One region of the Streptomyces sp. NPDC048269 genome, then DNA from elsewhere that is predicted to be linked to it. Evidence: riboswitches for the same ligand, from Rfam matches in the RefSeq annotation. Region 1 holds a riboswitch; each other region holds the start of a gene.

Region 1 (9,835 bases):
CTGGAGGAGCCGGCCCGGGCCGCCGCGAAGGCGCTGCGCATCGAGGTCAACCCGCGCTACGGCTCCTGGGACACCCAGCAGATCAAGCTCGGCACCGGGGAGACCCCCTGGATCACCCAGCGGACCCGGCCCGAGCAGGCACCCGCCGGAGCCTGAGACCGCCCGGGGGCCCCTCCCGGCCGGAGGCCGGCGGACGGAGGTAGGTTCGGAGGGTGACCGACCACGTACCAGCCGAGCCCACCGGCCGCATCGTCCTGCTGACCACCAGCCACCGGGTCGCCCCCGGCGTGCTCTCCTGGCCCGCGTGGCAGACCCTGCACGCCGCGGACCGGGTGGTCTGCGCCGACCCCGGCCACCCGCAGCTCCCGTACCTGCGGGAGGCGGGCGTGGAGGTGGTCCACGAGAACCCGGAGGCGCAGGCGCTGGTCGAGGCCTGCGCCGGCGGCCGCACCGTCGTGGTGCTCCCGGGCGGCGAGGGCGACCAGCGGCTCACCGACGGGCTGGCGCGCCTGGCCGGCTCGGGCCGGGTCTCCATGCCCGACCTGGAACTGCTGCCCGGCTCGTACGACCTGCCGGGGGCCCGCCTGCTCGACCTGGTCCAAGTGATGGACCGGGTCCGGCGCGAGTGCCCGTGGACCTCGCGGCAGACCCACCGGGGGCTCGCCAAGTACGCGATCGAGGAAGCGTACGAGCTGGTCGAGGCGATCGAGGACGGGGACCGGGAGGAACTGCGCGAGGAGCTCGGTGACGTGCTGCTCCAGGTGGTCTTCCACGCACGGATCGCGCAGGAGTACGAGGATCCCGACGAGGCGTTCTCCATCGACGACGTGGCCGGGTCCCTCGTGGCGAAGCTGATCCACCGCCACCCGCACGTCTTCGGCGACGAGAAGGCCGAGACCCCGGAGGACGTCAGCGCCCACTGGCAGCGCACCAAGGCGGCCGAGAAGCGGCGTGCGTCCGTCACGGACGGGATTCCGGTGGGCCAGCCGGGGCTCGCGCTCGCGGCCAAGCTCGCGGGCCGGGTCCGTACGGGCGGGCTGGCCGTGGAACTGCCCCGCGGCGAGGGCATCGGGTACGAGCTGCTGGAGCTGGCGGCGCGCGCCGAGGCGGCGGGGATCGACCCCGAGACCGCGCTGCGCGCGGCGGCCCGCGTCTACCGGGACTCGATCCGGGCCGCCGAGGGCGTCGGCGAGTAGCCCTCAGCAGCGGTGAGCGTTCTCAGTACTCCTCCGGCGCACGGCCGGAGGGGTTGTGCCAGTGCGGCGACGGACGGGCCAGGAACCACTCCCCGAAACCCAGCGGGCGGCCGTGGGGACCGTGGCCCGTGCCGGTGGCGGGTACGGAGTCGTGGAAGATCCGGCCGGGGCGGGCGCCCAGTTCCTCCAGGAGGTTCGAGGTCTCCTCGACGAACTGCGGCGGCCCGCTGAGGTAGACGTCCTGGTCGGGCCACAGGCCCCGGTTGCAGAGCGCGGTGGCCAGCCGGTCGGTGGCCTGGTTGCGGTGCTGCCCGGGCGCGGGCGTGATGTAGGTGACGCCGAGCCAGTCGCAGGCGGCGGCGTACTCGTCGATGAGCGGGCGGTCGTAGAGGTGGGCGGGATCCCGCGCCACCACGAAGAGCCGTATGTCCTGATCGGGAGGGTGTTTCCCGAGATCCTCCAGCATGGCCCGGACCGGCGCCCAGCCGGTCCCGGCGGCGATGAGGCTGGCCGGGCGGTCCTCTCGGCGGAAGGTCAGCCGCCCGCCGGCGGAGGCGAGCCGCAGCCTGTCGCCCGGCTGGACGTCGCGGACCAGGGCGGTGCTGACCCGTCCCCCCTCGATCCGGCTGACGTGAAGGTCCAGAGTGCCCTCGGGACGGGGGGCGTTGCCGATGGAGTACGTGCGCCAGGTCCTCGGGACCCGCTCGCTGCTCACGCTCGTGTACTGGCCGGGTAGATAGGGGAAGGGGGCGTGCGGCTCCAGGGTCAGCACGCCGATGTCCTCCCCGTACCGGAGGTGGCGCACGACCTCCGCGTCCCACCACGGCGGGTCCTCGGCTTGCGCGGCGCCGGCCGTCATCGCGTCGGCGATCACCTGGTACGCCTCGGTCCAGGCCTTCTCCACCGGCGGGGTCCACGCCGCTCCGGACGTCTCCGCGAGGGCGGCGAGCAGGCTCGCGCCCACGGCCGCGTAGTGCTCGGGACCGGCCTGGAACTTGCGGTGGTCGCGGCCCAGCTCGCGGAGATAGGGGACGAGGGTCTCGACGTCCTCCAGGCGGGCGATCACGTGGGTGAGCGCGGCGAACAGCCGGTCCCGCTGCCGCTCCATGTCCTCGAAGGAGGCCGGGAAGAGTTCACGGACTTCGGGGTTGTGCCAGAACAGGTGGGAGTAGAAGAACTTGACCGCGTGCTCGGCCCGTCTCTCCACCACCGCGAAGCTGCTTTTCAAGATCCTCACATCCACAGGACCGAAGGTAGGAACACCGGGGAACGTGAGGTCAAGCGATGGCTGATCTGCGGACAGCCGCGACGAACCACCCATATGGGATCTGGGCCGGGTGCCGGGATACGGTCAGCAGGTGCATGAGCAGACCCCCGCAGACCCCGCCGACGCCCCTTCGGCCTCCCCTTCCCGCCAGGGACCGACCCTGTTCGACTGGGAGTTCGCGACCGATCCGTACCCGGCCTACGCCTGGCTGCGCGAACACTCGCCGGTGCACCGCACCAAGCTCCCCAGTGGGGTCGAGGCCTGGCTGGTCACCCGGTACGCGGACGCCCGTCAGGCCCTCGCCGACCAGCGGCTCAGCAAGAACCCGGCGCACCACGCGGAGCCCGCGCACGCGAAGGGCAAGACCGGGATCCCGGGGGAGCGCAAGGCGGAGCTGATGACGCACCTGCTCAACATCGACCCCCCGGACCACACCAGGCTGCGGCGGCTGGTGTCGAAGGCCTTCACCCCGCGCCGGGTCGCCGAGTTCACCCCCCGCGTGCAGGAGCTCACCGACCACCTCATCGACGGGTTCTCGGAGAAGGGGGAGGCGGACCTCATCCACGAGTTCGCCTTCCCGCTCCCCATCTACGCCATCTGCGAGATGCTCGGTGTACCGCGCGAGGACCAGGACGACTTCCGGGACTGGGCCGGGATGATGATCCGGCACGGCGGCGGTCCGCGCGGCGGGGTCGCCCGCTCCGTCAAGCAGATGCGGACCTACCTCGGGGAACTCATCCATCGCAAAAGGGATGATCTGGGCAATGATCTGATCTCGGACCTGATCCGGGCGAGCGACCACGGCGACCACCTCACGGAGGCCGAGGCCACCGCCATGGCTTTCATCCTGCTTTTCGCCGGTTTCGAGACGACCGTGAACCTCATCGGAAACGGCGTCCACTCCCTCTTCATGAACCCCGGGGAGCGCGAGCGCCTCCAGCTCTCCCTCGCCGCGGGCGAGCGGGACCTGCTGGAGACCGGGATCGAGGAACTCCTGCGCTACGACGGCCCGGTGGAGCTTGCCACCTGGCGGTTCGCCACCGAGCCGCTGACCCTCGGCGGGCAGTCGATCGCGGCCGGCGATCCGGTCCTGGTCGTCCTCGCGGCCGCCGACCGCGACCCCGGGCGGTTCGCCGAACCGGACACCCTCGACCTCTCCCGCACCGACAACCAGCACCTCGGATACGGCCACGGCATCCACTACTGCCTGGGCGCTCCGCTCGCGCGACTTGAAGGACAGACGGCGCTTGCGACTTTGCTCACGCGTCTGCCGGATCTGGAACTCGCCGTTCCGCCGGAAGACCTGCGCTGGCGCGGCGGGTTGATCATGCGTGGCCTGCGCACCCTTCCCGTGCGCTTCACACCCCGAAACATCTGAACACCGCCTGATCAACAGTCAGTTTTCGACCGGAGTTGTGACAATCGTTCGAAGGCCGCTAGGTTCTGCCGTTACCCAGCCGTTATGCGAAAGGTGCAGCCTCATGCGTTCCGGGAACGGCCGTCACAGACGCCCCCGTCAGGTGCCCGCGATAGTCGTCACCGCAGGAGTCACAGGCTCCGCGCTGGCCCTGCCGCTCCTCGCCGCCACCAACGCCTCCGCGGCCGACACCTCCACGTGGGACAAGGTCGCCGAATGCGAGAGCGGCGGCAGCTGGAGCGCGAACTACGGCAGCGGCCAGTACGGCGGCCTCCAGTTCACCCAGGACCAGTGGCAGAGCGCGGGCGGTCTCGACTTCGCCGAGCGGGCCGACCTGGCGAGCCGTTCCCAGCAGATCGCCGTGGCCGAGCGCGTGCTGGCCTCCCAGGGCCCGCAGGCCTGGCCGCTGTGCGCGGCCTCGGCCGGTCTGGACGGGCAGAGCCCCGCCGCGGCCGTCGACCCGGGCCTGCCCGGCGGCTCCGGGGTGACCGCCCCTACGCCGTCCCGGCCGGACACCACCGTGCCCTCGACGGGGACCGGCAAGCCGTCCACGGACTTCGGCGCCCCCACGCAGCCCGCCCCGAGCCCGTCGGACAGCCCGTCGTTCGTGCTCCCCGACGGCCCGCTCGCGCCGTCCCTCGGACTGCCCGTCATGCCCGCGCCGGACGAGCCGACGACCCCGGCCCCCACCCCGGCGGACCCGGGTGCGCCGACCGCCCCCGTGGACCCGAGCGCGCCCACCACGCCGCCCGCCACCCCGGGCCTGCCCCCGGCCGATCCCACGGCCCCCACGAGTCCGGGCGCCACGACGGACCCCGTGGACCCGACGGCACCGGCCACCCCCGGGACCCCGGACGCCTCCACCGACCCCACCGCACCGCCCACCACGGTCGCCGAGGGCAGCGGCAAGCACCGCGGAGCGCCCGCGCCCGAGGCGCCGGTCACATCTGATGCCGCGTCGGACCCCACGTACACCGTGAAGGCGGGCGACAGCCTGGCGGCCATCGCGGATGCCAAGGGCGTCAAGGGCGGCTGGAACGCGCTCTACGAGGCCAATGAGCAGGTCATCGGCGGGGATGCCGATCTGATCAAGCCCGGTCAGAACCTGGATCTAACCGCGCAATAAGGGCACTTCAGCCATCCGGTAAGAGTTGATTGTCCCTTTTCTGCAAGTGAGACATGTGTCTCTTCCGGTCAACTGGCGTGTCCCGTCCGGGGCCTTCCACGAATCCCGCCCTCACCTGCGCAAACACCCGTACAAGGGACGCAAGTAGGGGCCGTTTCTCCCCGATGGCGGTCGTTGAACATCGGGGAGAGACCTGTCTACCTTCTGAACCGCTCGCCACCGCGAGCTCCTTCGACCGCATCGCCGAATCCTGCCGGCGGACGGAGGGAACAGTCGTCGCGTCAAGCGCCGAAGGCAGGAGCGGGGGAACCAAGGTAGGCGCCGGGAGCGGCCGTTGAGAGACGGTCACGCCACCGGCTAGGGGTTAAGACGTGCGCTAGGTCGCACGGCCGGGCAACTCACTCGCCCGAACCCGACAGCTCACCTCGTAGGCGTCGGTGAGGAGAAACTCCATGCTGCTTTCCGGCAAGGGCAAGCACCGCCGCGGTTCCAAGGCCGTCCGCATCGTCACGCTCGCCGGTGTCGCCGGTGTGGCCGTCGCCGCCCCCCTGATGGCCGCGGGCTCCGCCAGCGCCGCCACCGCTTCCGAGTGGGACCGCGTCGCGCAGTGCGAGTCCGGCGGCAACTGGGCCATCAACACGGGCAACGGCTACTACGGCGGCCTGCAGTTCTCGTCCTCCACCTGGGCCGCGTACGGCGGCAAGTCGTACGCCGCGCAGGCCAACCAGGCCTCGAAGTCCCAGCAGATAGCCATCGCCGAGAAGGTCCTCAAGGGCCAGGGCAAGGGCGCCTGGCCGTCCTGCGGCGTGGGTCTGTCGAACTCCTCCTACACCGGCGGTGGCACGACCGACACCCCGAAGCAGACGGAGAAGAAGACCGAGACCAAGAAGACCCAGCCGAAGAAGACCGAGCCGAAGAAGGAGACGAAGCGCTCCGAGGCCCCGGCTCCGACCACCCGCTCCGAGCGCTCCGAGGCGCCGGCCCCGAAGACCGGCAACGGCTCGTACGAGGTCAAGTCCGGCGACACCCTGGGCAGCATCGCCGAGGCCAACGGCGTCAAGGGCGGCTGGGAGAAGCTCTTCGAGCTGAACAAGGACATCGTCTCGGACGCCGACCTGATCTTCCCGGGTCAGAAGCTGAAGCTCAGCTGAACACTGCGGCAATAGCCGCAGCAGTCACGGCACACGCACCATCCCCACCGCCCGGCGCGTCTCCCTCCACGCGCCGGGCGGCGGCGCGTGCGCCGTCAGAACCGCGGTGATCCGGCGCAGACCGAGAGTCCTATGTCATGGAAGAGGGGTATTCGGGCCCTTTTTCGTCCCAGGACCCGGGCGGTCGGCCGGCCCAGTGCCCGGAGCCGGTTAGGCTCTAGTCGGCAAGGCCATCCCACGGCCTGACGCCACCGCACACCCAGCGTCACATCCCAGAAGGAGATGCTCGTGCCGTCCATCGACGTCGTCGTAGCCCGGGAAATCCTGGACTCCCGAGGCAACCCCACGGTCGAGGTCGAGGTGGGCCTCGACGATGGCAGCACCGGCCGTGCTGCAGTTCCGTCCGGCGCCTCCACCGGTGCATTCGAGGCCATCGAGCTGCGTGACGGTGACCCCAACCGTTACTTCGGCAAGGGCGTCGAGAAGGCCGTCCTGGCCGTCATCGAGCAGATCGGCCCGGAGCTCGTCGGCTACGACGCCACCGAGCAGCGGCTGATCGACCAGGCCATGTTCGACCTGGACGCCACCGACAACAAGGGCTCGCTCGGTGCCAACGCCATCCTCGGCGTCTCCCTCGCCGTCGCGCACGCCGCGTCCGAGGCCTCGGACCTTCCGCTCTTCCGCTACCTCGGCGGCCCGAACGCGCACCTGCTGCCCGTTCCGATGATGAACATCCTCAACGGTGGGTCGCACGCCGACTCCAACGTCGACATCCAGGAGTTCATGATCGCCCCGATCGGCGCGGAGTCCTTCTCCGAGGCGCTGCGCTGGGGTGCCGAGGTCTACCACACCCTCAAGAAGGTCCTGCACACCAAGGGCCTCTCCACCGGCCTGGGCGACGAGGGCGGCTTCGCGCCGAACCTGGAGTCCAACCGTGCCGCGCTCGACCTCATCGTCGAGGCCATCAAGCAGGCCGGCTACACCCCGGGCAAGGACATCGCGCTCGCGCTCGACGTCGCCGCGTCCGAGTTCTACAAGGACGGCAAGTACGAGTTCGAGGGCCAGTCCCGCTCGGCCGCCGAGATGACCGACTACTACGCCGAGCTCGTCGAGGCGTACCCGCTGGTCTCCATCGAGGACCCGCTGTTCGAGGACGACTGGGCCGGCTGGAAGACCATCACCGACCGCCTGGGCACCAAGGTCCAGATCGTCGGCGACGACCTCTTCGTCACCAACCCCGAGCGCCTGGCCCGCGGCATCGAGGAGGGCTCCGCGAACGCCCTGCTCGTGAAGGTGAACCAGATCGGTTCGCTGACCGAGACCCTGGACGCCGTCGAGATGGCCCAGCGCAACGGCTTCAAGTGCATGATGTCGCACCGCTCCGGTGAGACCGAGGACGTCACCATCGCCGACCTCGCCGTCGCCGTGAACTGCGGCCAGATCAAGACCGGTGCCCCGGCCCGCTCGGACCGCGTCGCCAAGTACAACCAGCTGCTGCGCATCGAGGAGATCCTCGACGACGCGGCGGTGTACGCGGGCCGCAGCGCGTTCCCCCGCTTCAAGGGCTGACGCCCTGAAGCTCGGCGTCCCGCGCTTCAAGGGCTAATCACGCTCTTGCTTCCGTACGTCCCCGCACTCGGTCCCGTACCGTGTGCGGGGACGTATTGCGTAGTGCGTACATAGGGGAGGCGGGATCAATGGCCGGGAACCGGGATCGGTTCTCCACCTTCTCGACCGCGACCAGGCTCAAGCAGCTCGGCGAGCGGACCGCCGCCCATGTCTACCGCTCGCAGTCGCGCCGCCAGGTCCGCCGCAGCCGGCTCACCGGCCGCGCGGCCCTCCTGGTGCTCGTCCTCTGTACGCTGGTCGTCGCACTCGCGTATCCGATGCGCCAGTACGTCTCCCAGCGCTCGGAGATCGCGAAGCAGCAGCGGGCCGCCGCCGCCGCGCGGGACCGTCTGGAACGGCTCCGCGACGAGAAGGCCCGCTGGCAGGACAACGCCTACGCGGAGCAGCAGGCGCGCAAGCACCTGCACTTCCTGCGCCCGGGGGAGATCGGCTACATCATGACCGACCCCGGGGCGCAGGCCGCCGAGCGGCACCGGACCGGCCAGGCCGGCTCGGACCGCCCCTGGTACTCCAACGTCTGGGACGGCGTCGACAAGGCCGACCGCCCCGGCGACTGAACCAGTTCCACCCGTCATAGAACCGCGAACGAAGAGATTCCCTCCAGGCATGCAGACGCCCCCGCCCCAGACCGACCGGACCGAGCCGACCGACGCGGACATCGAGGCGTTCGAGCAGCAGCTCGGCCGCCCGCCGCGCGGGCTGCGCGCCATCGCGCACCGCTGCCCCTGCGGTCAGCCGGACGTGGTGGAGACCGCCCCGCGGCTCCCCGACGGCACCCCCTTCCCGACGCTGTACTACCTGACGTGCCCGCGCGCGGCCTCCGCGATCGGCACGCTGGAGGCCAACGGCGTGATGAAGGAGATGCAGGCCCGGCTCGCCGAGGACCCGGAACTCGCCGCCGCCTACCAGGCCGCGCACGAGGACTACATCCGGCGCCGCGACGCCATCGAGGTGCTCCAGGGCTTCCCGAGCGCCGGCGGGATGCCGGACCGGGTCAAGTGCCTGCACGTGCTGGTCGGTCACTCCCTGGCCGCGGGCCCGGGCGTGAACCCGTTCGGCGACGAGGCCCTGGCGATGCTGCCGGAGTGGTGGGCCAAGGGCGCCTGCGTCACGCCGTGCGGCGAGAAGAAGGAAGAGTCGCGGTGACGCGGGTCGCGGGCATCGACTGCGGTACGAACTCCATCCGTCTGCTCGTCGCCGACTGGGACCCGGCCACCGGTGAGCTGGCCGAGCTGGACCGGCGGATGACCATCGTCCGGCTGGGCCAGGGCGTGGACGAGACCGGTCGGCTCGCTCCGGACGCGCTGGAGCGCACCTTCGCAGCCTGCCGCGAGTACGCAGCGGTGATCAAGGACCTGGGTGCGGAGAAGGTCCGCTTCGTGGCGACCTCGGCCTCCCGGGACGCCGAGAACCGGGACGAGTTCGTCCGCGGCGTAGTGGACATCCTGGGCGTCGAGCCCGAGGTGATCTCCGGCGACCAGGAGGCGGAGTTCTCCTTCACGGGCGCCACCAAGGAGCTCACCGCGCACGAGCACCTGGAGCGGCCGTTCCTGGTCGTGGACATCGGCGGCGGCTCGACGGAGTTCGTCGTCGGCGAGGAGCACGTGCGGGCGGCCCGTTCCGTGGACGTGGGCTGCGTACGGATGACCGAGCGCCACCTGGTGGTGGACGGGGTCGTCACCGATCCGCCGACCGAGGAGCAGATCGCCGCCGTACGGGCCGACATCGAGGCGGCGCTGGAACTGGCGGCCGAGACGGTCCCGCTGGCCGAGGCCCGCACGCTGGTGGGCCTGGCCGGCTCGGTGACCACGATCGCCGCGATCGCGCTCGGGCTGCCGGAGTACGAGTCGGCGGCCATCCACCACTCCCGGATCTCCTACGACCAGGTCCGCGAGATCACCGGCCGGATGCTGACGTCGACGCACGCAGAGCGCGCGGCGATCCCCGTCATGCACCCGGGCCGGGTGGACGTGATCGGCGCCGGTGCGCTGGTCCTGCTGGCCATCATGGAGCGCACCGGAGCCACGGAGGTCGTGGTCTCGGAGCACG
Region 2 (9,835 bases), on a different contig from region 1:
CCCCCTTCGCCCTGGACGAGCTGCACACCGACGCACGAGTGCCGAATCCGGTCAAGCGACTTGCCCCGCTGACCAGTTGGGACGGTGCCTTCCAGCGGATGGACAAGGCCCTGCACGTCTACCGGCGGTTCGCCCCGCGCCGGCTGCGCAAGGCGGCGATGGCCGCCGCCGCCCGCTGGATCATCGAGCGCCAGGAGAACGACGGCTGCTGGGGAGGCATCCAGCCCCCCGCCGTGTACTCCGTCATCGCCCTGCACCTGCTCGGCTACGACCTGGGACACCCGGTGATGCGCGCCGGACTGGACTCCCTGGACCGGTTCGCGGTCTGGCGCGAGGACGGCGCCCGCATGATCGAGGCCTGCCAGTCCCCGGTCTGGGACACCTGCCTCGCCGCGATCGCACTCGCCGACGCGGGCGTGCGCCCCGACCACCCGGCGCTGGTCAGGGCCGCGGACTGGATGCTCGGCGAGGAGGTCGTCCGCAGCGGCGACTGGGCGGTACGGAGACCCGGACTCGCCCCCGGAGGCTGGGCGTTCGAGTTCCACAACGACAACTACCCCGACATCGACGACACCGCCGAGGTCGTCCTCGCATTGCGCCGCATCCAGCACCCCGACCCGGCCCGGGTCGAGGCGGCCATCGCCCGCGGGGTGTCCTGGAACCTCGGCATGCAGTCGAAGAACGGGGCCTGGGGCGCCTTCGACGCCGACAACACCAGCCCCTTCCCGAACAGGCTGCCCTTCTGCGACTTCGGCGAGGTCATCGACCCGCCCTCGGCCGACGTCACCGCGCACGTCGTGGAGATGCTCGCCTTCGAGGGCCGGGCGGGCGACGCGCGGACCCGCCGCGGCATCGCCTGGCTGCTCGCCGAACAGGAGGCCGACGGCGCCTGGTTCGGCCGCTGGGGCACCAACTACATCTACGGGACCGGGTCGGTGGTCCCCGCCCTCACCGCGGCCGGCCTCGCCCCGGCGCATCCCGCGATCCGGCGGGCCGTGCGCTGGCTGGAATCCGTACAGAACGAGGATGGCGGGTGGGGCGAGGACCAGCGTTCCTACAAGGACCGCTCCTGGGCGGGGAAGGGCGCCTCCACCGCCTCGCAGACCGCGTGGGCGCTGATGGCCCTGCTGTCGGCGGGCGAACGGGACGGCAAGGCCGTCGAGCGGGGCATCGCCTACCTGGTCGCGACCCAGCAGGAGGACGGCTCCTGGGACGAGCCGTACTTCACGGGCACCGGCTTCCCCTGGGACTTCTCCATCAACTACCACCTGTATCGGCAGGTGTTCCCGCTCACCGCGCTCGGCCGCTACCTGTACGGGGAACCTTTCGCCCCGGCCGGGCCCGCCTCCGCGGAGAGCCGGTGACCACCCCGCTGCTGGTCGCCTGCGCGCTGCGCATCGAGCAGGCGGCGCTGCGCGGCACGGGCCGCGGCGCCCCAGAGGCATACGCCCTGCTGCGTACCGGCATGGGCCCGCGCGCCGCCGAGCGGGCCGTCGGCCGGGCCCTGGAGCGGCCGGGAACGGATGGGGCCGCCGTCCTCGCGACCGGCTTCTGCGCCGGGCTCGTCCCCGGCATGCACCCCGGCGACCTGGTCGTCGCCGTGGAGACCCGGGACCCGCACGGTACCGTCCCGTGCACCGGGACCACCCTGCTCGCCGAGGCACTGGCCCGGGCCGCCCCCGGCCGGACCGTGCACACCGGCGCACTGACCGGATCCGACCACGTCGTCCGCGGCCAGGAGCGCGCGCACCTGCGCGCCACCGGCGCCATCGCCGTCGACATGGAGTCCGCGGCCACCCTGTGGACCGCCACCCGGGGCGGCGGCCGCCCGGTTGCGGCCGTCCGGGTGATCGTGGACGCTCCGGAGCACGAGCTCGTCCGTATCGGCACCGTCCGCGGTGGAATATCGGCCTTCCGTGTACTGCGTGCCGTACTGCCCGCGTTTTACGAATGGCACCGTTCTTTGCTGCTCCCCAGGAGGTGAGCCAGATGGCCATGCCGCTGCGCCAGACCATCAGGGTCGGGACCTATCTTCTCGAACAGAAGCTGCGCAAGCGTGAGAAGTTCCCGCTGATCGTCGAGCTGGAACCGCTCTACGCCTGCAACCTGGCCTGTGAAGGGTGCGGGAAGATCCAGCACCCGGCCGGGGTTCTCAAGCAGCGCATGCCGGTCGCCCAGGCGGTCGGCGCCGTACTGGAGTCCGGCGCGCCCATGGTGTCCATCGCGGGCGGCGAGCCCTTGATGCACCCGCAGATCCACGAGATCGTGCGCCAATTGGTGGCGCGGCGGAAGTACGTTTTCCTCTGCACCAACGCGCTGCTGCTGCGCAAGAAGATCGAGAAGTTCACCCCTTCTCCGTATTTCGCCTTCGCCGTGCACATCGACGGTCTGCGCGAGCGCCACGACGAATCCGTGGCCAAGGAAGGTGTCTTCGACGAGGCCGTCGCAGCCATCAAGGAGGCGAAGAGGCGCGGGTTCCGGGTGACCACCAACTCCACTTTCTTCAACACGGACACCCCGCAGACGATCATCGAGGTACTCAACTACCTCAATGACGACCTGCAGGTGGACGAGATGATGATCTCGCCTGCCTATGCCTACGAAAAGGCCCCCGACCAGGAACACTTCCTCGGTGTCGAACAGACCCGCGAGCTCTTCAGGAAAGCCTTCGCGGGCGGCAACCGCAGGCGCTGGCGGCTCAACCACTCGCCGCTCTTCCTGGACTTCCTGGAAGGAAAGGCCGATTTCCCCTGCACGGCCTGGGCCATTCCGAATTACTCCCTCTTCGGCTGGCAGCGCCCCTGCTACCTGATGAGCGACGGCTACGTGCCCACGTACCGGGAACTGATCAACGACACCGACTGGAGCAAGTACGGCCGCGGCAAGGACCCGCGCTGCGCGAACTGCATGGCGCACTGCGGCTACGAGCCCACCGCGGTCCTCGCCACCATGGGCTCCCTCAAGGAGTCCCTGCGGGCGGCCCGGGAGACGATCGGCGGGAGCCGGGAGAAGCCGGCATGAGCCCGGCCGGACGGGGCCTGGAGGAACAGGGGAAGCGGGGCCGGGGCAAGGGCTTCGACCTCGGCGCCCTGCTGGCCGAGCGCGGCGGCGAGCGGTACGAGCTGCACGCCCGGCACCTCAACCACCAACTGCCCCGGATGCTGCACACCATCGGCTTCGACAAGGTCTACGAGCGGGCCGAGGGCGCCCACTTCTGGGACGCGGAGGGCAACGACTACCTCGACATGCTGGCCGGGTTCGGCGTGATGGGCCTGGGCCGGCACCACCCGGTGGTCCGCCGCGCCCTGCACGACGTCCTGGACGCCCAGCTCGCCGACCTCACCCGCTTCGACTGCCAGCCGCTGCCCGGGCTGCTCGCGGAGAAGCTGCTCTCGTACAGCCCCCACCTGGACCGGGTCTTCTTCGGCAACAGCGGCACCGAGGCGGTGGAGACGGCCCTGAAGTTCGCCCGGTACGCCACCGGGCGGCCCAGGATCCTCTACTGCGACCACGCCTTCCACGGGCTCACGACGGGGTCGCTCTCGGTCAACGGCGAGGGCGGCTTCCGGGACGGCTTCGCGCCGCTGCTCCCCGACACGAAGATCACGCTGGGGGATCTGGCGGCCCTGGAGCGGGAGCTGAAGCGCGGGGACGTGGCCGCCTTCGTCGTCGAGCCGGTCCAGGGCAAGGGCGTGCTCGCCGCACCGCCCGGATTCCTGCTCGCCGCGCAGGAGCTGCTGCACCGGCACAAGGCGCTGCTGATCGCGGACGAGGTGCAGACCGGCCTCGGACGTACCGGGGACTTCTACGCGTACCAGCACGAGCCGGGCGTGGAGCCGGACCTGGTGTGCGTGGCCAAGGCGCTGTCGGGCGGCTACGTGCCGGTCGGTGCCACCCTGGGCAAGGACTGGATCTTCAAGAAGGTCTACTCGTCCATGGACCGGGTCCTCGTGCACTCCGCGAGCTTCGGCTCCAACGCGCAGGCGATGGCGGCCGGGCTGGCGGTGCTCTCGGTCATGGAGGACGAAGAGGTCGTGGCCAACGCCCGGGCGATGGGCGACCTGCTGCGCGGGCGGCTCGCGGCCCTGGTGGACGAGTACGAGCTGCTGCACGAGGTGCGGGGGCGCGGCCTGATGATCGGCATCGAGTTCGGCCGGCCGTCCTCGCTGGGACTGCGCAGCCGGTGGACCATGCTGCAGGCCGCCCGCAAGGGGCTCTTCGCGCAGATGGTCGTGGTGCCGCTGCTGCAGAAGCACCGCATCCTCACACAGGTGTCCGGGGACCACCTGGAAGTGATCAAGCTCATCCCGCCGCTGATCGTGGACGAGCGGGACGTCGACCGGTTCGTCGGCGCTTTCCGGGACGTCATGGACGAGGCGCACGGCGGGTCGGGGCTGATGTGGGACTTCGGCAGGATCCTGGTGAAGCAGGCCGTCGGCAACCGGTGACGGCAGGCCGTCGGCATCCGTGACGGCCTGCCTCGCCGTCGTCAGTCGAGCAGCCGGTCCCGCAGCCGGCCGAGGGTCTCGGGCGTGAGCCCGAGACCCTCCGCCAGGTAGCGGTCCACGCCGCCCCAGTGCTCGTCGATGGTTTCGAAGGCCGCCTCCAGGTACTCGGCGCGGGCGTCGAAGAGCGGGGCGAGCAGCTCCATCACCTCGGGGGAGCGGGCCTCGGCCGACGCGCCGCTGCGGCGTACCCGGTAGCGGCGGTGCGGGGCGTTCGACTCCAGGTAGTCCGCCACGATCGCCTCCCGCTCGACGCGCAGCGCGAGCAGGGTGACGGCGATCGACAGGCCCGCCCGGTCCTTGCCCGCCGCGCAGTGCAGGAGGGCGGGGACGCTGTCCTCGGCGAGGGCGTGCACCACCCGGCCGTGCTCGGCGGTGCGGTGCTTGATGATCCCGCGGTACGAGTTCGCCATCCGGGCCGCGGCCTTCCCGTCGCCCAGGATCGAGCGGAGCTGGTCGAGGTCGCCGTCGCGGACCATCTTCCAGAACTCCCGGCCGTCGGCCGGATCCGAGAGCGGGATGTTGACGTTCTGCACGCCGGGCAGCTCGACGTCCGGCCCCTCCAGGGCGTGGTCGGCGTTGTTGCGGAAGTCGAAAACGGTGTGGAGACCGAGCGAGGCGAGGAACTCTGCATCGGTTTCCGTGGCATGTGCGAGATGTCCGCTTCGGAATAGTTGTCCCGTCTTGACCCTTCGTCCATCAGAAGTCGGCAATCCACCCACATCGCGGAAATTGCGCACACCGGACAACTCCGGCTCCTGTATCTGCTGGGTCAAGGGAACTCCTCCGCTTCGTCGTGGGGCGCCTGTCCATCTGTCCGAATTACGCCACTTGGCGCCAACTTGCCATAAACAGCGGCGAGATCGGACACGTCCCCGTGAGCCAGATCATACGGTGACCGTGCGTGCCTGATCACAAAAGACGAATGGCCCGGCCGGGGCGGTTGTTGGCGGTGGGGAATGGACGCAGGGTGACCGGAATTCCGTCGGTCCTTCATCCCTGTGATTCCGTCAGGGAATTCACGGCTTGTTGCGTACCGCCTTATGGGATTACCTTCGCGATCGATCCGGGTGGACCGCCGAATCCTGCCACTGCCCGGAAACCGCACCCGACTATTCACGCGCGCGGCAGGAGCGGGGGAACCAGGTAAGCCGCTGCCCCGGATCTTTGTTCCGGGACGGCTCGGGGTGAAGTCGTACATGTTCCGCACATGGACGGCCGGACATCTCCAGTCCGAACCCGACAGCTCACCTCGCAGGCGACGGAGAGGAATTCGCCATGTCTGCAAAGGGCAAGCACCGCCGTCCCAAGTCCCGTTCCATGGCTCGCGGCCTCGCCGTCGCAGGCACCGGTGGTGCGGCGCTCGCGCTGCCCCTGATGGGCGCCGCCGGTGCCCACGCGGCCGGTGCTCCGGCCGCCCTGCCGGTCGCGGGCCCCGCCGTGGCCCCGCAGCTTCCCCTCTCGCTCCAGGCCGCGCCCGCCGCCGTGGAGGCCGCGCCGACCGTCTACACGGTCGTGCCGGGCGACTACCTCTCCAAGATCGCCGCCGAGCGCCACCTCTCCGGCGGATGGGAACGGCTGTACGCCGACAACCGCGAGGCCGTCGGCACCAACCCCTCCCTCATCCACCCCGGCCTGAAGCTGACCCTCGGCGCGAAGGGCGAGGCGGCTCCGGCCGCCGCCCCGGTCGACTCCGCCCCCGCCCCCGCCCCGGCCCGCAAGGCCGCTCCGAAGCCGGCTCCGAAGTCCGCCCCGAAGCCCGCTGAGAAGACTGCCGAGAAGGCCGCGGCGGCGCAGCAGGACTCCGCCGCCGAGGCGCCGGCCGCGCAGCAGTCGGCCTCCGGCTTCGTCGCCCCGGTGAGCGGCGGGATCTCCACCCAGTACAAGGTGGCGGGCAGCATGTGGTCCTCCGGCTACCACACCGGCGTCGACTTCATCGCGAGCTCCGGCACCACCGTCAAGGCCGTCGGCGCGGGCACCGTGGTCTCGGCCGGCTGGGCCGGCGCGTACGGCAACGAGGTCATCATCCAGCACGCGGACGGCACCTACTCGCAGTACGGGCACCTCTCCCAGCTGTCCGTCTCGGCGGGCCAGAGCGTCACCGGCGGCCAGCGCATCGGTCTCTCCGGCTCCACCGGCAACTCGACCGGCCCGCACCTCCACTTCGAGATCCGCACGGGCCCGTCCTACGGCTCGGACATAGACCCGCTCGCCTACCTCCGCTCGAAGGGCGTGAGCATCTGACGGCACCCGCCGTCGGAACGCCGGCACACGTGAGGCCGGGGCCCGAGGGGGGTCCCGGCCTCACGTGTACGTATTCCTTATCCCCCGCGTGGTAAAGATCACGGTCCGTCAACCCCTGCTTACGTTGGCGTAGGTCGTGTACGGGAGTGAAGGATGTCGTCCTGTGGCAGCGACGACGACACTCAAGACCATCGGCTCGTACGCGGCGATCGGGGACAGCTTCACCGAGGGCGTGGGGGACCCGGGACCCGGGGATTCTTTTCTCGGCTGGGCGGACCGGCTCGCCGTGCTCCTGGCCGACCAGCGTGACGAGCACGACTTCCGCTACGCGAACCTGGCCGTGCGCGGCCGGCTCCTCGACCAGATCGTGGCCGAACAGGTCCCGCGGGCCAAGGAGCTCGCGCCGGACCTCGTGACCTTCTGCGCGGGCGGCAACGACATCATCCGGCCCGGCAGCGACCCCGATGACGTGGCGGAACGGTTCGAGGCCGCCGTCGCCGACCTCACCGGGGCCATCGGCCACGTCATGATCACCACCGGCTTCGACACCCGGGGCATGCCGGTCCTCAAGCACCTCCGCGGCAAGGTGGCGACGTACAGCGCGCACGTCCGCGCCATCGCCGACCGCTACGACTGCCCGGTGCTCGACCTCTGGTCGCTCAAGTCCGTACAGGACCGGCGGGCCTGGGACGCCGACCGGCTGCACCTCTCGCCCGAGGGGCACACACGGGTCGCGCTGCGCGCCGCCCAGGTGCTGGGGCTGGAGGTGCCCACCGACCCCGACCAGCCGTGGCCGCTGCAGCGGCCGCGCGGGTCGGTGGACGTGACCCGGGACAACATCCAGTGGGCGCGCGAGCACCTGGTGCCGTGGATCGGCCGGCGGCTGCGCGGGGAGTCCTCCGGGGACCACGTGGAGGCGAAGCGACCCGACCTGCTTCCGCTCTAGGCGGCAGAGGCATAGGGGGGCGGGGAGGCTGAGGCACAGGGGGCTGAGGCAGAGGGGGCGGGGAGGCAGAGGTGGAGGCGGGGGCGCCACCGACGACGGGGGCCACAAGCGGAATCCTTCGGGGTACATGTGCGTTGGGATGGTCGTAGACCGACGACCGTCCTGACCCCACCCTCCCAGGAGGCGCTTTGACCGGCTCCCGTCCCCTGCGTCCCCGGCTGCGCGCCCTGCGGCCCGAAGCCTTCGGCGCGGACCCGTCCGGTGCCCGGCTGGAGCGGATCCACCGCTCGCCGAACTTCGCCGACGGCGTCTTCCAGAATCCGGTCGGGGCCCGGACCAGACCCTCGGGGTCGATGGCGGAGTTCGCCAAGATCTACTTCCACAAGGAGCAGCGGCTCAGGCGCAATCCCGGCGCGCCGATCCCCGTGTACCCGACGACCCTCGCGGAGCTGGCCAAGCCGCCCGTGAGCGGCCTGCGGCTCACCTGGATGGGGCACTCCAGCGTGCTCGCCGAGATCGACGGACGGCGCGTGCTGTTCGATCCGGTGTGGGGTGAGCGGTGCTCCCCTTTCCCCTTCGCCGGCCCCAAGCGTCTGCACCCCGTGCCGGTGCCGCTGGCCTCGCTGGGCACGGCCGACGTGGTGGTCATCTCGCACGACCACTACGACCACCTCGACCTGCCGACGATCAAGGCGCTGGCCGGTACGGACACCGTCTTCGCCGTCCCGCTGGGCGTCGGCGCGCACCTGGAGCGCTGGGGCGTTCCGGCCCACAGGCTCCGCGAGCTGGACTGGAACGAGAGCACCAAGGTCGCCGGGCTGTCGCTGACGGCGACCCCTGCCCGGCACTTCTGCGGACGCGGGCTGCGCAACCAGCAGAACACCCTGTGGGCTTCCTGGGTCGTCGCCGGTGACGAGCACCGCATCTACCACAGCGGTGACACCGGATACTTCCCCGGCTTCGAGGAGATCGGCGCCGAGCACGGGCCGTTCGACGCCACCATGATCCAGATCGGGGCGTACTCGGAGTACTGGCCCGACATCCACATGACGCCCGAGGAAGGCATGCGCGCCCACCTCGACCTCCAGGGCGGCACCCCGCACGGCACGATGCTGCCGATCCACTGGGGCACCTTCAACCTGGCCCTCCACCCGTGGGACGAGCCGGGCGAGGGCACCCTGGCCGCGGCCGGGGCCACGGGATCGGCGATCGCCCTGCCGATCCCGGGCCAGCCCTTCGAGCCCGGCTCCGCCGAGGCGCCGGCGCAGCCCTGGTGGCGGCCGTTCGTGACGGGCGGCCACGTCGCACCGGAGGTTTCCGTCGCCGCGGTTGCCACGGCCCGGGCGACGGGCGTGATCCGCGAGGAGCCCGAGTCGGTCGGCTCCTGACGGACCGCCGCCTGCCGCGGGGTGGGCCCGGACCGGGGGCCGGGCCCACCCCGGGGTATCGGTCCCGGCCCGGGGTGTCGGTACCGGCCCGGGGTGTCGGTCCCGGCCCGGGGTGTCGGTCCCGGCCCGGGGTGTCGGGGGCGCCCCGGGGTATCGGGCCTGCCTGCGCGGGCGGCGTACGCGGCCCTGCGCGGGAGTACGACCGAGGCGGGGCTCTGGCCAGAGGCGGGGGCCATCTTTGGCGTGAGGCGAGGGCGGCCACGGGGGTTGAGGTGGGGCGGCCACGAGGCTGAGGCCGGGGGCGGCGCCCCGGCCCTCGGGGCGTGCGGCCATCGCCGGTCCTCGCCGGCCATCGCCGGTCCTCGCCGGGGGCGACCCGGCGGATTCGGGCGGCTGTACGAGCGCTCCACCGGGAGCGGGAAGCACCCCCGCGAACTTCCCCAACTGGCCGTCCGGGGCGGGACGGTGCGGTCTAGCGTGGGTATCCGGTGATCAACACCGGGCCCCGGGACCGCTGGGGGCCGGGCCCCACGTACCGAGGACGCCGATGTCCGGACCCCGCGCCGCCCGCCACGCCCCGTCGAAACACGCCGTCACCGGTCCCGGCAGGCAGTTACGACCTCAGCTGGTGCGCGCCGCCCTGCTGCCCACGCTCGCCGCCGGGCTCAGCGGTGCCGCCGCGGTCATCTTCACCCTCCAGCTCGGCGGCGGAGCCGGCGAGCGGGACGCCCGCCTCTGGCCGGTCCTCACCG
Region 3 (9,835 bases), on a different contig from region 1:
CAGGAGGGTCACGAGGATGTCGTCCGGCAGCGGTCGGACCCATCGGAGATAGTGACGGGGGCCTGCGGCGAGCCACCCGCGGACGACCCCCGACGGGTCCGTTGCCAAGGGGGCGAGCCGCGCCGGTTCGACGTACCGGTTGCGGGCGAGCGTGCGGCGGATGACTCCCTCCGGATGGCGCAGGGCAGCGTCGATGACGGCGTCAGGCAGGTCACGACCCTCGCACATCAGCAGGCCGGCTTCACCGGCCGCTCGATCCAACAGGCGTACCAATACGTCGGAGGGCGCCGCCCGATTGAAGGCGATGCCGCGCAGCCACAGTTCACGCCGAGAGTCGAACACCGTGTCATCCTGCCACCTCGCCTCCTGAACGAGGCCGCCCGACTACGACCGCGGCGGCGCTTACCGGCGGCTCCGTCTGCAGGGCTTCGGACCACGTGACGAGGGGCTTGCTCATGATGCGCACGCTGACCGTACCCGGCACACCGACAGGTTGCGCATCCACCCCCGCCGGGGGAACGCTCACACTGACCGACAAAGCCAGGCCGGATCGCGGTGGCTCAACTATCAAGCGAGTATGCGCATGCCGTCGTTCTTCTTGGGCGCTGCCGCCGCCACAGTCAGCGGGGTCGGCCATCCGCGCCGCCATGAGCGTCCCGCCGCTGAACACATCGAAGCAGAGAGCGTCCCCATGCGGACGTGACAGAGCGATCAGGCGTGGTTGACCGGGAGGACGTCCGGGGAGAGGGCGCCCGCGTGGGCCGCGGCCGAGGTCATGCGGCGGCGGTGGTGACGGCGGCAGAGGACCTCGTAGCCGATCTCCTCCGCAGGGCGGTTCACATCGCCGACCACGACCTGGGCGCCTTCCACCACCATGGCGCCGCCCACCGTACGGGCGTTGTGCGTGGCGCGGGCCCCGCACCAGCACAGGGCCTCGACCTGGAGCTGCTCCAGGCGGTCCGCCAGCTCGATCAGCCGCTGCGAGCCCGGGAACAGCTTGGTGCGAAAGTCCGTCGTGATACCGAAGGCGAACACGTCCATGTCGAGGTCGTCGACGATGCGGGCGAGCTGGTCGATCTGCTCCGGGGCGAGGAACTGGGCCTCGTCCACGATCACGTAGTCCGCTTTGCCGCCCTTGGAGAGCTGCGCGACGAGGTACGCGTACAGGTCCATGCCCTCCGGCGCCTCGATCGCCTCCGTCACCAGGCCGAGGCGGGAGGACAGCTTGCCCTCGCCCGCCCGGTCGTCCCGCGTGAAGATCACACCCTGGAGCCCGCGCGCGTCGCGGTTGTGGGCGATCTGGAGCGCCAGGGTGCTCTTTCCGCAGTCCATCGTTCCGGAGAAGAACACCAGCTCGGGCATGGGAAGTACGGGACCTTTCGGGTCGTGGGCGGGAACGAGGACGAGGGGGAGGACGAGGGGAGGAAGAGCGGCCGGTCAGGTGCGGATTTCGAGCAGCGGGACGAGCTGCTCGGCCGCCGTCATGGAGCCGTGCATTCCGACGAGGGCGGACTCGTTCGGCTCGTTGCGCGAGGCGGTGATCGCGACATCCGCCTGAGCGGCGGCCACGACATCGCCGATACGGCCGAGCACGCGCTCGTCGCACTCCCCCGGAGGTCCGAACCAGCCCAGTTCCAGGGCTTCTTCACGGCCGGCGACCCAGAACCGGTCGCCGAGCACCTCGCGCCACACGGTCAGTACGTCGGCCTCGGCCCCCGGCACCGCGTACACGTGCCGGGCCCGGCCCTCGCCACCGAGCAGGGCCACGCCCGCGCCCAGCTCCCAGTCCTCGTCGAAATCGATCCGGGAGTCCTCGTCGAAGGGGACGTCGACCATGCCGTGGTCCGCGGTCACGTACAGGGCCGTGCGCGGCGGCAGTTGCTCGGCGAGGCGCTGCACCAGACGGTCGACGTACATCAGCTGGCCGCGCCAGGCATCGGAGTTCACGCCGTGCCGGTGCCCGGCGCCGTCGAGCTCGCTGTAGTACGTGTACACGAGCGAGCGGTCGCCGGCCGCGAGGCGTTCGGCGGCCAGGTCCATCCGCTCCTCGCCGGTCATCCGGCCCAGGAAGGTGCCGCCACTCAGCGCGATCTTGGTGAGCGGGGTGGTCTGGAAGGCGGGCGCGGACACCTGCGCGGTCGCCACACCGGCCTTGTCGGCCAGCTGGAAGACGGTCGGGTACGGCTGCCAGGGCTTGGGCGCGGTCCACGGCTGCCAGCGGAGCTGGTTCATCAGCTCGCCGGTGGCCGGGTTGCGGACGGCGTAGCCGGGCAGGCCGTGGCTGGCGGGCGGCAGGCCGGTGCCGACCGAGGCCAGCGAGGTGGCGGTGGTCGCCGGGAAGCCCGCGGTGATCGGGCGGCCGGTGCCGCCGCGCGAGCCCGCGAGGAGGGAGGTGAGGTAGGGGGCCTCGTCCGGGTGGGCCTTGATCTGCTCCCAGCCCATGCCGTCGACCAGGAACACGCAGTTCCGGTCGGCCGGGGTCAGCTCGGCGATGGAGGCGGTGAAGCCGGGAACGCCCTGGCCGGCCACGAGGGTGGGCAGCAGGTCGGCGAGCGAGCCGCCGCCGTACTCGGGGACGGGCGCGGTGGCGAGGTCCAGCAGCTCCGGCTCGTCCGCCCAGTTCTGCGCGGCGGGGTAGGCCATCAGCGGGCGGGGGTGGACGTGGCCGCGGTGGCTTCGGAGAGTGCCTGCGCGAAGACCAGGGTCTGGCGCACCGCCTCCGGGCCGTCGCCCGCCTCGCTGACCCGCAGGCTGAGGTCGTCGGCGGTGGAGTTGCCGGTGTAGCCGTGGTCGGAGTCGCAGTTCGGGTCGCCGCAGGCGGCCGGCTCCAGGTCGATCCGGGAGACCGCGCCCCAGCCGATGGTCAGGACGACCTCGCGGGGCAGGGTGCCGGGGGTGTAGGACTCCGGGTTGGCGACGACGCGGCTCAGCACCACGGAGGAGATGCTCGACAGCTTGACGGACTCGGTGGAGGTCGTCGCGTACGGGGACGGGGACCCGGCGTCGGCCGCCTGCTCGTCGGTGTGGCTGACGATGAAGCGGTTTCCGGTCAGGACCAGCACGGTGACGTGGCGGCGCACCTCGTTGGAGTCGAAGGTCGTCTCCTGGTGGACCAGGTACGACGAAATCGGCTCGCCGCCCACCGCGGCCTCCACCGCCTCGGCCACGAGGGCCGGGTAGTAGCCGCTGCGCTCGATCGCCGTGCGCAGCCCCTGGGTCGTCGTACCGGATTTCGCCATGAGGTCCATCCTAAGGCCCGCACGGGGCGCCCCGGCCTCTCCGTACCCGCTCAGTAACTGGGGAGGGTCCGTGGTCCCAGGTCGCCGCGGGCGGGCGGGTGCGCGACGCGGACGGTGGCGCTCAGCACGGAGAGTCCCTCGGTGGCGACGACCACGGGCTCCAGGGAGACACCGATCACCTCGGGGTGGTCGTCCACGAGGCGGGACAGGCGCAGGAGCAGTTCCTCCAGGGCCGGGGTGTCGACGGGGTCGCTGCCGCGCCAGCCGAACAGGAGGGGTGCGGTCCGGATGGACCGGATCAGTCCGGCGGCGTCCCGGTCGGTGGCCGGGACCAGGCGGTGGGCGGTGTCACCGAGCAGTTCGGAGGCGACACCGGCGAGACCGAAGGAGAGGACGGCGCCGGCGGCCGGGTCGATGACGGAGCGGACGACCGTGTCGACCCCGCGGGGCACCATCGCCTGGACCACCGGCTGGAGCTCCGAGGGTTTGCCCAGCAGGGCCGTGAGGTCCTCGTACGAGCGCCTCAGCTCGGCCTCGTCCCTGAGGTCGAGCCGTACCCCGCCCAGGTCCGCGCGGTGGCGCAGGTGCGGGGCGGTGGTCTTGAGGGCGACCGGGTAGCCGAGGATCCCGGCGGCCCGGACGGCCGCGTCGGGGCTGGGCGCGGGCAGGGCGGGCAGGGCGTGGATCCCGTACCGCCCGAGGAGCTCGCGGGCGTCCCACTCGGCCAGGGTGAGCACGGCTCCGCCGTCGACGTCGGCCAGCAGCCGGGTCAGCTGGGCGGCGGCGCCGGGCTCGTCGATGTCCTCGAACTCGGGGACGTGCCCGACCTCGGCGTTGGCCCGCCGCCACTGCCCGTACCGGACGGCTTCGGCGATGGCCCGCACGGCTCGCTCGGCGGCCGGGTAGCTGGGGATCCGGCCCTGCGCCTCACGGCGCCCTCCGTCGGCGGACGCGGGCACGAAGGGCGTGTACGGGGTCCTGGGCGGGACCTCCTCGCTGCGGAGGGGCACGCCCGTTGTGTCGGCGACGGGCGGGGCCGGGGAAGGGCCCCGCGAGGCGGAAAGGGCTTCGACGAGCTCACCGAGCTCGACGTGCACCACCGCCACCGGCTTGCCGGGCACCTCGGCCACGGCCTCGCGCAGCGCATCGGCCAGCTCGTCCGCCAGCGCGTGCTCGCTCACCCAGGGGATCGCCGTGACCACCACCGCGTCGCAGTCGTCGGAGGCCAGCGCCGAGACCAGCGCCGTGCGGAAGTCCTCCGGCGAGGCCGCCGTCGTCAGGTCGAGCGGCGGCAGCGGCCGCAGCCCCTGGGCCAGGCAGGCGTCGTACGTGAGGACCCCGAGGGACTCGGAGTTGCCGAGGATCGCGATCCGGGGTCCGGCGGGCAGCGGCTGCGCGGCCAGCAGGAGGCCGACGTCGACCAGCTCCGTCACCGTGTCGACCCGGATGACGCCCGCCTGCCGCAGCAGGTCGGAGACGGTGGCGTCGGGCAGCCGGGTGCCCGGGACCACGTGCCCGGCCGGGGTGTGGCGGCCTCCCCTGGCTACGACCACCGGCTTCTCGGCCGCCGTCCGGCGGGCGAGGCGGGTGAACTTCCGCGGGTTGCCCAGGGTTTCCAGGTACATCAGGGCGACGTCGGTCGCTTCGTCGTCGTACCAGTACTGGAGGATGTCGTTGCCGGAGACGTCGGCCCGGTTGCCCGCGGAGACGAAGGAGGACAGGCCCTCACCGCGCCGGAGCAGAGCGGAGAGCAGCGCGATCCCGATCGCCCCGGACTGCGTGAACAGGCCGATCCGGCCCCGCATCGGCATCGGCGCGGGCGTCAGCGAGGCGTTGAGCTCCACCTCGGGCGCGGTGTTGATCACCCCGTAGGCGTTCGGCCCGATCAGCCGCATCCCGTACGAGCGCACCTGGCGCACCAGTTCGCGCTGGCGGGCGAGTCCGGCCGGGCCGCTCTCGCCGTACCCGGCGGACAGCACCACGAGTCCCTGCACCCCGTGTTCACCGCAGGCCGCGACGACCTCGGGGACCCGGTCCGACGGAACCGCGATCACCGCGAGGTCGACGGGGGCGCCGATGGCTTCGATCGTGCGGTAGGCCCGTACGCCGTCCAGCAGGTCGCGCGTGACCTGCTCGTTGACGGCGTAGAGGTGGCCGTGGAAGCCGCTGTCGCGCAGGTTGCGCAGCGCGGCGGCGCCCACGCCCGCGCCAGAGCGGCTGACTCCGATCACCGCGACCGCGCCGGGGGCGAGCAGCCGCTGCACCGAGCGGGCCTCGGCCCGCTGTTCGCGGGCGCGCTGGACGGCGAGGGACTCCGCGGTGGGTTCGAGGTCGAGGGTGAGGTGGACGGAGCCGTCCTCGAAGCTGCGCTTCTGCTGGTAGCCGACGTCCGTGAACACCTTGATCATCTTGGTGTTGGCGGGGAGCACCTCGGCGGCGAACCGGCGGATGCCGCGCTCGCGGGCCACCGCGCCGATGTGTTCGAGGAGGGCGGAGGCCACGCCGCGGCCCTGGTGGGCGTCCTGGACGAGGAAGGCGACCTCGGCCTCGTCGGCGGGCTCGGTGGCGGGCCGGCCGTCGGGGCCGATGCGGTCGTAGCGGACCGTGCCGATGAACTCGCCGCCGATGGTTGCCGCGAGGCCGACCCGGTCCACGTAGTCGTGGTGCGTGAACCGGTGCACGTCGCGGTCGGAGAGCCGGGGGTAGGGGGCGAAGAAGCGGTAGTACTTCGACTCGTCGGAGACCTGCTCGTAGAAGCTGACCAGCCGGCCCGCGTCCGCGGTGGTGATGGGCCTGATCCGGGCGGTGCCGCCGTCGCGCAGGACGACGTCCGCTTCCCAGTGGGCCGGGTACGAGGGGTCCGACTCGGTGGTCATGGGCCTACCTTACGGCCGGGAACGGCCGGACAGTGCTCGCGCGGCGCATTAGGCAAGCCGGGACAAAACGGTGCAAGCTGGGGAAGGCCGAACGGCAGCACATCCGGGCCGAAGGCCGGTCGGAGCATTCCGGGCGTCGTGAGAGACTGGTCTAGACAACCGTAAGAACCTGAAGGGCATCACCATGGCAGAGCGCCGCGTCAACGTCGGCTGGGCCGAGGGCCTGCACGCTCGTCCCGCCTCGATCTTCGTCCGTGCGACGACCGCTTCCGGCGTCCCGGTGACCATCGCCAAGGCCGGCGGCGACCCCGTCAACGCCGCCTCCATGCTGGCGGTTCTGGGTCTGGGCGCCCAGGGCGGCGAGGAGATCGTCCTCGCGTCCGAGGCCGACGGCGCGGAGGCCGCGCTGGACCGCCTCGCGAAGCTGGTCGCCGAGGGCCTCGAGGAGCTCCCCGAGACCGTCTGACCCTTCGGGTTCGACCCACGCAGTACGCCCGCGGACGCCGCGGCCCCACCACCCCGGGGCCGCGGCTCCGTGGTTTCCGGATCCGGCTCGGGGTCGACGGAATACCGAAGACGAGACGAAAACACGGCAGCACGGAGAAACCCGGCGCGAAATACCGGAAGCACGAAAACACGGCAGGGCAGCGCGATAATTCGGCTCCGCAGGAATTAGGCGCAGCACATGCACGCCCCCCGGAAATTCAGGCAGCGTCCCCCGGATACGCCTCTTTGTACACGAGCCCTGTTAATGCCTGCCGCTCGCCATGTTTACGGCAGGTTGCGTAGTGCTCACGGCCGACCGGAGCCGCGGCCGGTGCGCGGCCTCCGCCCGGTCGGCGTGGACCGCGGTCAGCGTCCGGGCCCGCTCCGCGTCCCCCCGCGCCACCGCGTCCACGATCGCCCCGTGCTCCGCCCACGACTCCACCGGCCGGGCCGGCGCCTCCACCACGTACATCCACGCCACCTTGTGCCGCATCTGCGTGAGCAGCGCGATCAGCCCGGGGCTCCCGGAGGCCTGCGCGAGCGTCTCGTGGAACCAGCCGCCCAGGGACCGCAGATCCTCGCCCTGGCCCCGCCTGGCCCGCTCCTGGCCCAGCCTGACCAGCCCGCGCAGCACCTTGAGGTGGGCCTCCGTGCGCCGCCGGGCCGCCCTGGCGGCCGCCAGGGGCTCCAGCAGCATCCGCAGTTCCAGGAGGTCGGCCGCCTCCTGATCGGTCGGCTCGGCCACACAGGCGCCCGCGTGGCGCCGCGTGGTCACGAATCCCTCGGACTCCAGGGTCCGCAGCGCCTCGCGCACCGGGACGCGCGAGACTCCGTACCGGCGGGCCAGCACCTCCTCGGTCAGCCTGCCGCCCGGTTCGAAGACCCCGGAGACGATGTCGTCACGAATTGCCGTGCATACCGCGTGCGCAGGAATACGCAAGACCGGACCTCCGCCTATTTCCGACTGCCACGCTCAATGGACACGCATGTGCGTGCTGCGACTCTATTGCAACACACGATAATTTCCGAGAGCGGCCGGAAATGCGAAACATTTACCCGGCGGAGCACCGCGAAGGCCCCGGCTCGGGGAGCCGGGGCCTTCGGTGGAGCGGTGTCGCGCGGTGCGCCGCGGATCAGAGGCTGACGTCGTGCGAGCGCAGGTACGCGATCGGGTCGATGTCCGAGCCGTAGTCGGCACCGGTGCGGGCCTCGAAGTGCAGGTGCGGGCCGCTGGAGTTGCCCGTGGAGCCCGACAGGCCGATCTGCTGGCCGGCGGTGACCTGCTGGCCGGCGGAGACGCTCAGCGAGGACATGTGCCCGTACTGGGTGTACGTGCCGTCGTTGTGCTTGATGACGACGTTGTTGCCGTACGCGCCGCCCCAGCCGGCCTCGACGACGACGCCGGCGCCCACCGCGTGGACGGAGGTGCCGGAGGCGGCGTGGAAGTCGATGCCGGTGTGGCTGCCGGAGGACCACATGCCGCCGCCCGCCTTGTACTGCGTGCTGACGTACGAGCCGTCGACCGGCGCCACGAAGGTGTTGAGGCGCTTGCGCTCCTCCTCGCGGGCCGCGCGCTCGGCGGCTTCGCGCTCGGCCTTCGCCTTGGCCTCGGCGAGGCGCTTGGCCTCGGAGGCCCGCTGCTTGGCGTCGGCCTCGGCCTGCGCCTGGGCTGCGGCGTGCTCCGCGGCGCGCTGCTGGGACGCGGCCTGGTCCTGGATGTCGCCCTGGAGGTCCTCGGCCACGACGACGGCGCCGAGCGCGTTGTCCTGGGCGGAGTGGTGGTCGCCGTTGTCGGCGGCGAAGGCCGGGGCGGCGAGGGAGCCGACGACACCAGTGGTGGCGAGGGCGGCTATGCCGGCGTAACCGGCGGTCTTGCGGCTCAGACGGCTGGAACCACGGTGCTTACCGGAGCCGGCGGGACGACTGCCAAACGCCATGAAGGGGCTGATCCTTTCCTTCCTTCTCGCCTACCGGGTTAGCTGACGGGTTCGGAGCAGGAAGGTCTCCTACGGGCCTCCTCTTGCGAGGCGGCCCGATTCACCCCAGGGACGCATGTGGGTCCCCGGCTCCCCAGGCTCGCGCCTGACGGGGACTCGGCGATCGCTGCCCGGTGCCACGGATGCGGCGGGTACAACTGACGGACAGCACGGGTGACGCTAGGCGGATCATCAGTCAATCGCCAAACAGACACGCCTTTTTGTTGCGTACGCCACACCACATAAAGCAACCTCTCCGCCTAACGGACAAAAAGGGCCCCGGCGGACAAGCCCGCCAGAGCCCCTCTTCGTGCCGGTCAGTTGGCCGACGGATTACGTCAGTTGCTGACGACGCTCACGTCGCCGATCCCGAGGGCGCGCACCGGCGCCTCGATCTGCGCCGCGTCGCCCACCAGGACGGTGACCAGCCGGTCCGCCGGGAAGGCCTGCACGACCGCCGAAGTCGCCTCCACCGTCCCGGTTTCGGCGAGCCGCGCGTACAACTGCGCCTGGTAGTCGTCCGGCAGCTCCTGCTCGACCTGGTCGGCGAGGGTTCCGGCGACCGAGGCGGCCGTCTCGAACTTCAGCGGGGCCACGCCCACCAAGTTCTGCACCGCCACGTCCCGTTCGGCATCGGTCAGGCCGCCCTCCGCGAGGGTGCGCAGCACCTTCCAGAGGTCCTCCAGCGCCGGGCCGGTGTTCGGGGTGTCCACGGAGCCGCTGATGGCGAGCATCGAGGCGCCCTTGCCGTCGGCGGTCGAGCGCAGCACCTGGCCGAAGGCGCGCACGCCGTAGGTGTACCCCTTCTCCTCGCGCAGCACCTTGTCCAGGCGGGAGGTCAGGGTGCCGCCCAGGCAGTACGTGCCGAGCACCTGGGCCGCCCAGACCCGGTCGTGCCGGTCCGGCCCGATCCGGCCGATCAGCAGCTGCGTCTGGACCGCGCCGGGCCGGTCCACGATGACCACGCGGCCGGTGTCGTCGGCGGTCACGGGCGGCACCGGGAGGGGCTCGGCGGTGCCGCCCGTCCAGGCGCCCAGGGTGTCCGCGAGCACGGCGTCGAGGTCGATGCCGGTCAGGTCGCCGACGACCACCGCGGTGGCCGTGGCGGGGCGTACGTGGGCCTCGTAGAAGGCGCGTACGGCCGCGGAGTCGATCCGGGCGACCGTCTCCTCGGTGCCCTGGCGCGGGCGGGACATCCGCAGGGAGGCCGGGAACAGCTCCTTGGAGAGCTGCTTGGCGGCGCGGCGCTGCGGGTTGG

The links. A riboswitch is a leader RNA that binds a small molecule or an ion and turns the genes downstream of it on or off. The one in region 1 is predicted to bind cyclic di-AMP.
Region 2: it holds a riboswitch for cyclic di-AMP, as region 1 does, so the genes downstream of both, AB0D48_RS05705 (LysM peptidoglycan-binding domain-containing M23 family metallopeptidase) here and AB0D48_RS19610 (transglycosylase family protein) in region 1, are expected to answer to the same signal.
Region 3: it holds a riboswitch for cyclic di-AMP, as region 1 does, so the genes downstream of both, AB0D48_RS05200 (M23 family metallopeptidase) here and AB0D48_RS19610 (transglycosylase family protein) in region 1, are expected to answer to the same signal.

What each region holds. Positions count from the first base shown of each region.
Region 1 covers NZ_JBEZLW010000016.1:55,175-65,009, reverse strand. The annotation lists gene AB0D48_RS19635 (SurA N-terminal domain-containing protein) at 1-156, shown strand, start outside; gene AB0D48_RS19630 (nucleoside triphosphate pyrophosphohydrolase) at 213-1,196, shown strand; gene AB0D48_RS19625 (globin domain-containing protein) at 1,219-2,433, opposite strand; gene AB0D48_RS19620 (cytochrome P450) at 2,555-3,841, shown strand; gene AB0D48_RS19615 (transglycosylase family protein) at 3,945-5,006, shown strand; cyclic di-AMP (ydaO/yuaA leader) riboswitch at 5,283-5,455, shown strand; gene AB0D48_RS19610 (transglycosylase family protein) at 5,459-6,157, shown strand; gene eno (phosphopyruvate hydratase) at 6,440-7,726, shown strand; gene AB0D48_RS19600 (septum formation initiator family protein) at 7,855-8,343, shown strand; gene AB0D48_RS19595 (DUF501 domain-containing protein) at 8,393-8,932, shown strand; gene AB0D48_RS19590 (Ppx/GppA phosphatase family protein) at 8,929-9,835, shown strand, end outside.
Region 2 covers NZ_JBEZLW010000004.1:5,909-15,743, reverse strand. The annotation lists gene shc (squalene--hopene cyclase) at 1-1,364, shown strand, start outside; gene AB0D48_RS05725 (1-hydroxy-2-methyl-2-butenyl 4-diphosphate reductase) at 1,361-1,984, shown strand; gene hpnH (adenosyl-hopene transferase HpnH) at 1,990-3,021, shown strand; gene AB0D48_RS05715 (aspartate aminotransferase family protein) at 3,018-4,448, shown strand; gene AB0D48_RS05710 (tyrosine-protein phosphatase) at 4,490-5,281, opposite strand; cyclic di-AMP (ydaO/yuaA leader) riboswitch at 5,572-5,779, shown strand; gene AB0D48_RS05705 (LysM peptidoglycan-binding domain-containing M23 family metallopeptidase) at 5,784-6,749, shown strand; gene AB0D48_RS05700 (SGNH/GDSL hydrolase family protein) at 6,913-7,695, shown strand; gene AB0D48_RS05695 (MBL fold metallo-hydrolase) at 7,884-9,083, shown strand; partial or broken gene AB0D48_RS05690 (ATP-binding protein) at 9,631-9,835, shown strand, end outside.
Region 3 covers NZ_JBEZLW010000003.1:246,479-256,313, forward strand. The annotation lists gene AB0D48_RS05165 (hypothetical protein) at 1-342, opposite strand, end outside; gene AB0D48_RS05170 (thymidine kinase) at 712-1,362, opposite strand; gene AB0D48_RS05175 (nucleotide pyrophosphatase/phosphodiesterase family protein) at 1,438-2,643, opposite strand; gene AB0D48_RS05180 (DUF5998 family protein) at 2,643-3,239, opposite strand; gene AB0D48_RS05185 (GNAT family N-acetyltransferase) at 3,290-6,115, opposite strand; gene AB0D48_RS05190 (HPr family phosphocarrier protein) at 6,300-6,581, shown strand; gene AB0D48_RS05195 (GntR family transcriptional regulator) at 6,864-7,541, opposite strand; gene AB0D48_RS05200 (M23 family metallopeptidase) at 7,735-8,538, opposite strand; cyclic di-AMP (ydaO/yuaA leader) riboswitch at 8,552-8,710, opposite strand; gene AB0D48_RS05205 (pitrilysin family protein) at 8,916-9,835, opposite strand, start outside.